DNA from 2 places in the Nonomuraea sp. NPDC001684 genome. Region 2 is predicted to be linked to the other one. Evidence: riboswitches for the same ligand, from Rfam matches in the RefSeq annotation. Region 2 holds a riboswitch; the other holds the start of a gene.
The links. Region 2 has a riboswitch for cobalamin ahead of cobN (cobaltochelatase subunit CobN). Riboswitches for the same ligand answer to the same signal wherever they lie in the genome.

Region 1: linked by a shared signal. The riboswitch ahead of ACWCSD_RS28405 (ribonucleoside-diphosphate reductase subunit alpha) and the one ahead of cobN (cobaltochelatase subunit CobN) in region 2 are both predicted to bind cobalamin.

What each region holds. Positions count from the first base shown of each region.
Region 1 covers NZ_JBSFGJ010000188.1:11,704-15,070, forward strand. Annotated here, with positions in the region: gene ACWCSD_RS28405 (ribonucleoside-diphosphate reductase subunit alpha) at 1-1,671, opposite strand, end outside; cobalamin riboswitch at 1,801-2,005, opposite strand; gene ACWCSD_RS28410 (alpha/beta hydrolase) at 2,207-3,151, shown strand; gene ACWCSD_RS28415 (hypothetical protein) at 3,217-3,367, shown strand, end outside.
Region 2 covers NZ_JBSFGJ010000324.1:4,716-8,082, reverse strand. Annotated here, with positions in the region: gene cobN (cobaltochelatase subunit CobN) at 1-1,913, opposite strand, end outside; cobalamin riboswitch at 1,952-2,133, opposite strand; gene cobG (precorrin-3B synthase) at 2,165-3,367, shown strand, end outside.

The sequences.
Region 1 (3,367 bases), on a different contig from region 2:
CAGCTCCTTGGCCTCGGCCGAGTCGAACGGCAGGCGCAGGGCGAAGAAGACGTCCTGCAGGCCCATCACGCCGAGGCCGACCGGGCGCCAGCGCGGGTTGCTGGCCGCGGCCTGCTCGCTCGGGTAGTAGTTGATGTCGATCACCCGGTCGAGGAAGGTGACCGCGGTGCGGACGGTGGCGCGCAGCCGCTCCCAGTCGATGCCGCCGTCGATGTCGCCGCCGGGGCCCGTGCCCGTCAGGTGGGCGGCGAGGTTGACCGAGCCCAGGTTGCAGACCGCGGTCTCGGCGTCGCTGGACACCTCGACGATCTCGGTGCACAGGTTGGACAGGTGCACGACGTTGCCGGGCTCGGCCGCCTGGTTGCACAGGCGGTTGGCGGCGTCCTTGAAGGTCATCCAGCCGTTGCCGGTCTGGGCCAGGGTGCGCATCATCTTGGCGTACAGGTCGCGGGCCTTGACCTGCCGGACGTACCGGCCGTCGCGCTCGGCGGCGCGGTAGGCCTCCTCGAACGCCTCGCCCCACAGGTCGGGCAGCTCGGGGACCTCGTCGGGGTCGAACAGCGACCAGGTGCCGTCGGCCTCGACCCGGCGCATGAACTCGTCGGGGATCCAGTTGGCCAGGTTGAGGTTGTGGGTGCGGCGGGCGTCCTCGCCGGTGTTGTCGCGCAGTTCCAGGAACTCCTCGACGTCCGGGTGCCAGGGCTCCAGGTAGACGCAGGCCGCGCCCTTGCGCCGGCCGCCCTGGTTGACGGCGGCCACGGACGCGTCGAGCGTGCGCAGCCACGGGACGATGCCGTTGGAGTGCCCGTTCGTGCCGCGGATCAGCGCGCCCCGGGAGCGCACCCGCGACCAGGAGATGCCGATCCCGCCGGCGAACTTCGACAACTGCGCCACCTGGGCGTAACGGTCGTAGATGGAGCCGATCTCGTCACGGGGCGAGTCGACCAGGTAGCAGGAGGACATCTGGGTGTGCCGGGTGCCGGAGTTGAACAGCGTCGGCGAGCTGGGCAGATAGGCCAGCGACGACATGAGCCGGTAGAAGCCGACCGCCTCGGCGGGCGTCTCGGCCAGCCCGCAGGCCACGCGCAGCAGCCAGTACTGCGGCGTCTCCACCACCAGCCGGGTGGACGGGTGGCGCAGCAGGTAACGGTCATAGACCGTGCGCAGCCCGAAGTACTCGAACCGCAGGTCGGCGGTGACGTCGATGGCGTCGTCGAGCTTGCGGGCGTTGGCGTTGACGAACTCGGCGGTCTCGTCGCCGATGAGCCCCTCGGCGTGGCCCAGCCGGATCGCCTGGCTGAAGGAGGCCACGCCCTGCCCGCGGACCTCCTTGTCGATGTAGCCCGACAGCAGCCGCGCGGCCAGGCGCGAGTACTGCGGCTCCTCGCCGATCATCTCGGCGGCCGTCTGGATGGACAGCCGGTCCAGCTCGGCGGTGGTGGCCCCGTCGTAGAGGCCGCTGATCGTCTTGGTGGCCACCCGCATCGGGTCGATGTCCGTCAGATCGGTCGCCCAGTGCTCCACCGCACGTACGATCTTGTTGACGTCGACCGGCTCCGCGGTGCCGTTGCGCTTGCGCACCTGCATCTGGACGCGCCGCGGCGCGGACCTGTCGGCGTCCGCCCGCGCCGTCCCGGCCAGGTCCGTCATCGGGTCCCCTGTGACCGTCACTGCGCTCTCCCCTCGTGAACTCGGTCAGTGGCCGAGAACGCGCGCAGGAGGCGGACGGCGAGGCGCCACAGCCCTCTCGCCGGTGCCGTCCACCGTCCCGCGCGGCCTCGGACCAGCCGCGCGCGCATGATCGCGCGCGGCGCGCCGGCAGGTCTTCGGACTCATGGGCATGCTGTCGCTGCCTACTGGCCGTCGCTTCCCGGGCCTTCGGCCCAGTGCGTCTGACGGCGGTCGTTCCCACTCACCGCTGCGGGGCAGTCCCGGATTCCCACCGGGTTCCCTCTTGCCTCGGCCGCCCTGGCGGGGCGACCGAACCGGCTGCGGGAGACACCATATATAGGGCGGATCAAAAAGTCACACCCAACATCTCGTGTTGCGAAGAACCCCCGCTCCGATCCGGCCACCCGCCGCGGAGCCGCTCCTCGCGGGCCTCACGGGCGGACCGACATGTGATCGAGGTCATAGACCGGCCACGGCAGGTTTTCGCTACCTTAGGTATCGATACTTCAAGTAGCGAAAACCTGAGGAGACGAGCATGAGCGAAACCACCGGCCTGCGTCCGGTCACGCCGGACTGGGACACCGTCACCCCCGCCGAACTGGCCGCCTACGTCGAGGCGGAGAACCGGCTGCGCGCCTCCGTCGAGGCACAGGCGATCACCGGCCGGCCGGATCCCGGCGCCGCCATCGACTGGCGGACGGTGGCGCTGCCCGGCCGCGACATCCGCGTCCGGGTCCACCGGCCCCGAGCGGCCGAGCCGGGGGACGTCCTGCCGCTCGTGCTGCACGTGCACGGAGGCGGCTTCGTCGGCACGGCGCCGCAGAGCGACTGGGTCAACAGCCACCTCGCCGCCCACCTGCCCGCCGTCGTCGTCTCGGTGGACCACCGCCTGCTCGACCGGCACACACCGCTGGCCGCCGCCGCCGACGACGGCTGGGACGTGCTCCGGCACGTGCTGGAGCACGCCGCGCAGTGGGGCGTCGACCCGGCGCGGGCCGTCCTGTTCGGCGAGAGCTGCGGCGGCCTGATCTGCGCCCTGGCGGCGATCAGGGCCCGCGACGCCGGTCTGCCCCTGAAGGCCCAGGTGCTGGTCAACCCCGCCGTGGAGGTGGCCGGGACGATGTTCGACCACCCGTCGACGGCCCAGTACGCCGACACCCCGACGCTCAGCGTGCCGGTGCTGCGGCTGTTCCACCGGCTCGCCGTGCCCGAGGGGACGGACGCCCGCGCGCTCTCCCCGCTGCACGCCGGCGACCTGGGCGGGCTGGCCCCGGCGCTCGTGGCGGTGCCGACCCACGACCCGATCGCCGACCACGGCCGCCGCTACGCCGAGGCGCTGCGGGCCGCCGGCACCCCCGCCCGCCTGGCCGAGTACCCCGGGGCCGGGCACGCCTTCCTCAGCATGCCGGTGCTGGCCCCCCAGGCCGAGGACGCGCGGGCGCACATCCTGGGCTTCCTCCGCGACGCCCTCACCGCGTAACCCGCGACCGGAGCGGGCAGGCGAGGACGGGCCGGCCCCTCGCGCGCGGCGCCGGGTTCTGCTTCATGATCCGGCTGGAGATCCTGGCCCCGGACGACCTCGCGCTGTGCGAGCGGTTCGTCCGCCTGCACCGCAGCCCGGCGCTGGACGACGACATGGGCCCGGCTTCCCCGCCGCCGTCATCACCGGGAACGCGCTCGCCCTCGACTGCCGGGC
Region 2 (3,367 bases):
CTGTCGTGCGGCCGGTCGGCCAGCCCGAGGTCGTGGTCGAGCCGGGCGGCCTGGATCAGCGTCCAGATCTGCGCCCGGATCGCGGGCAGCTTGGCGGGGTCCATGGCGGCGATCGTGGCGTGCTCGTCCAGGAGCTGCTCCAGCCGGGCGATGTCGCCGTAGGTGTCGGCGCGGGCCATCGGCGGCACCAGGTGGTCCACCAGCACGGCGTGCGCGCGCCGCTTGGCCTGCGTGCCCTCCCCCGGGTCGTTGACGAGGAAGGGGTAGACCAGCGGCAGGTCGCCGATGGCGGCGTCGGTGCCGCACGCGGCCGACATCCCCGCCGACTTGCCGGGCAGCCACTCCAGGTTGCCGTGCTTGCCGACGTGCACCATCGCGTGCGCGCCGAACTCGGCCGACAGCCAGCGGTAGGCGGCCAGGTAGTGGTGGCTGGGCGGCAGGTCGGGGTCGTGGTAGATGGCGATCGGGTTCTCCCCGAAGCCGCGCGGCGGCTGCACCATCACCACCAGGTTCCCGGCCCGCAGCGCGGCCAGCACGATGTCGGTCCCGCTGTCGCCCTCGTGCACGAAGAGCTCTCCGGGCGGCGGGCCCCAGTGGCGCTCGATTCCCTCGCGCAGGGCCGCGGGCAGCGTCCGGTACCACTGCTCGTAGGAGGCGGCGGAGATGCGCACCGGGTTGCCCGCCAGGTGCTCCTCGGTCAGCCAGTCCTGGTCCTGGCCGCCGGCGGCGATCAGCGCGTGCACCAGCGCGTCGCCGTCCTGGTCGGCCACGCCGGGGAAGCCGTCGCCCAGGTCGTAACCCGCCTCGGCGAGACGGGCCAGCAGCCGGACGGTGCTCGCGGGGGTGTCCAGCCCGACCGCGTTGCCGACGCGGGAGTGCTTGGTCGGGTACGCCGACAACATCACCACCAGCCGCCGTTCGGCGGGAGGGGTGTGCCGCAGCAGGCCGTGGCGCACCGCGATGCCCGCCACCCGGGCGGCCCGCTCGGGGTCGGCGACGTAGACGGTCAGCCCGTCGGGGTCGATCTCCTTGAACGAGAACGGCACCGTGATGATCCGCCCGTCGAACTCCGGGATCGCGACCTGGGAGGCGGCGTCCAGCGGCGACAGCCCGTCGTCGTTCTCCTCCCATGCCTGCCGGGTGGTGGTCAGGCAGAGTCCTTGCAGGATCGGCACGTCCAGCCCGGCCAGCGCGCCGACGTCCCAGGCCTCGTCGTCGCCGCCCGCCCCCGCGGTGGCCGGACGGGAGCCGCCCGCCGCCAGCACCGTGACGACCAGGGCGTCCGCCGCGCGCAGCGTGTCCAGCAGCTCCGGCTCGGCCGCGCGCAGGGACGAGCAGAAGACCGGCAGCGCCTGCCCGCCCGCGTCCTCGACGGCGTCGCACAACGCCTCGACGAACGCGGTGTTGCCGGCCATGTGGTGGGCCCGGTAGTAGAGCACGCCCACCACGGGACCGCCGGTGGTCCTGGCAGGGCGGTCCAGCCGTCCCCAGGTGGGAGCGGGGACGGGCGGCTCGAACCCGTGCCCGGTCAGCAGGACGGTGTCGGACAGGAACGCGTGCAGCTCGGCCAGGTTCGCCGGACCGCCATGGGCCAGGTAGGCGTGCGCCTCGGCGCACACCCCGCCGCTGACCGTGGACAGCTCCATCAGCTCGGCGTCGGGAGCCTGCTCCCCGCCCAGCACCACCACCGGGCGCGGCCCGGCCAGCAACGCGTCGAGCCCTTCCGGCCAGGCCCGCCGCCCGCCCAGCAGGCGCACCACGACGAGGTCGGTCCCCTCCGTCAGGCCGGGGACGTCCTCGGCGGTCAGCCGGGCGGGATTGCCCAGGCGGTAGCCCGCCCCGCAGGCGCGAGCGCTCAGCAGGTCGGTGTCGGAGGTGGAGAGCAGCAGAACGGTACGGCTGTCGCCAGGCACGGCGCATTCCTCCCTCGGGGTCCTCGCCCCGGTCGCGGGTGACACGACGGCAGGAGTCTCCTGGCTCCCGGATCGACGCTCACCCCGGCCTTCCCGCCCGTCGCCGGACAGTGGCCTCGTGGTGGGGTTCGCTCCCCGGTCACAGTGGCGGGACCGCGCCGGATTCACACCGGCTTCCTCCCATTGCCATCGTCTACGCCGAAGCTTACGACAGGAGCGACCCGTCCCAGAAGTGGCGTTACGATCCCTTCGTGCCCGTAGGTGAATCTTCCGGACGTACGCGTCCCGATGCCTGTCCGGGGGCGCTCCAGGTGCACGAGGCCGCCGACGGCCCGCTCGCCCGCGTGCGCCTGCCCGGCGGCGCGGTGTCGGCCGCGCAGCTCCGCGTGCTCGCCGGGTGCGCGGCCGAGCTGGGAACGGGCGTGATCGAGCTGACGTCGCGGGCGAACGTCCAGGTGCGGGGGCTGCGCGCGCCGGAGGTCTTCGCCGGGCGGATCGCGGCGGCCGGGCTGCTGCCGTCGCCCGCGCACGAGCGGGTGCGCAACATCCTGGCCTCGCCGCTGGGCGGGCGCGGTCCCGACGGGCTGCTGGACGTGCTGGCGATGGCGGACGCCCTGGACCGGGCGCTGTGCGCGCGGCCCCGGCTGGCCGCGCTGCCGGGACGGTTCCTGTTCGCCCTGGACGACGGCACGCGGGACGTCGCCGGGCTCGGCGCGGACGTCACCTACGTGGCGACCGGACGGCTGCTGCTCGCCGGCGCCGACACGGGGCTGACCGTCGCCCCGGACGCGGCCGTCCCGCTCATGATCGACGCCGCCGAGGCGTTCCTGGACGAGCTGTCCCCCGACGGCCCGCGCGCCTGGCGCATCCGCGACCTCCCGGACGGCCCCGCCAGAATCGCCACCCGCCTGCGCGCCGGCGAACCAAGCCTGATCGACGCCGCGAACGCCCCGGACGCCCCGGAAGCGCCGGACGCCCCGGAAGCGCCGGAAGCGCCGGAAACCCCGGCCGCCGCGAACATCGCGGCAGCCGCGGACGCCCCGCCCGCCCCCGTCTCCGCGCGCCGCCCGTCGGCGGGCAGGATCGCCCAGCGGGACGGCCGGGTGGCGATCGAGGCGCTCGTGCCACTCGGCCGCCTGACGTCCGGCCAGGCCGGAGCCCTCGCGGACCTCGGACGGCCGGTGCGCCTGACCCCCTGGCGGACCGTCGTCCTGCCGGACCTCTCCCCCGGCGAGGCGGACCGGACCGAGCGGGCGCTGGCCGCCGCCGGGCTCGCCACCGACCCGGACTCCCCCTGGGCCGGGGTGACCGCCTGCACCGGCCGTCCTGGCTGCGCGAAGGCGCTCGCCGACGTGCGGGCCGATGCCCGGCAATGGGTGCGGAGCCTCGGCCGCGCACCCGCCACGCCCGTCCACTGGGCCGGTTGCGAGCGGCGCTGCGGCCTGCCACGCGGC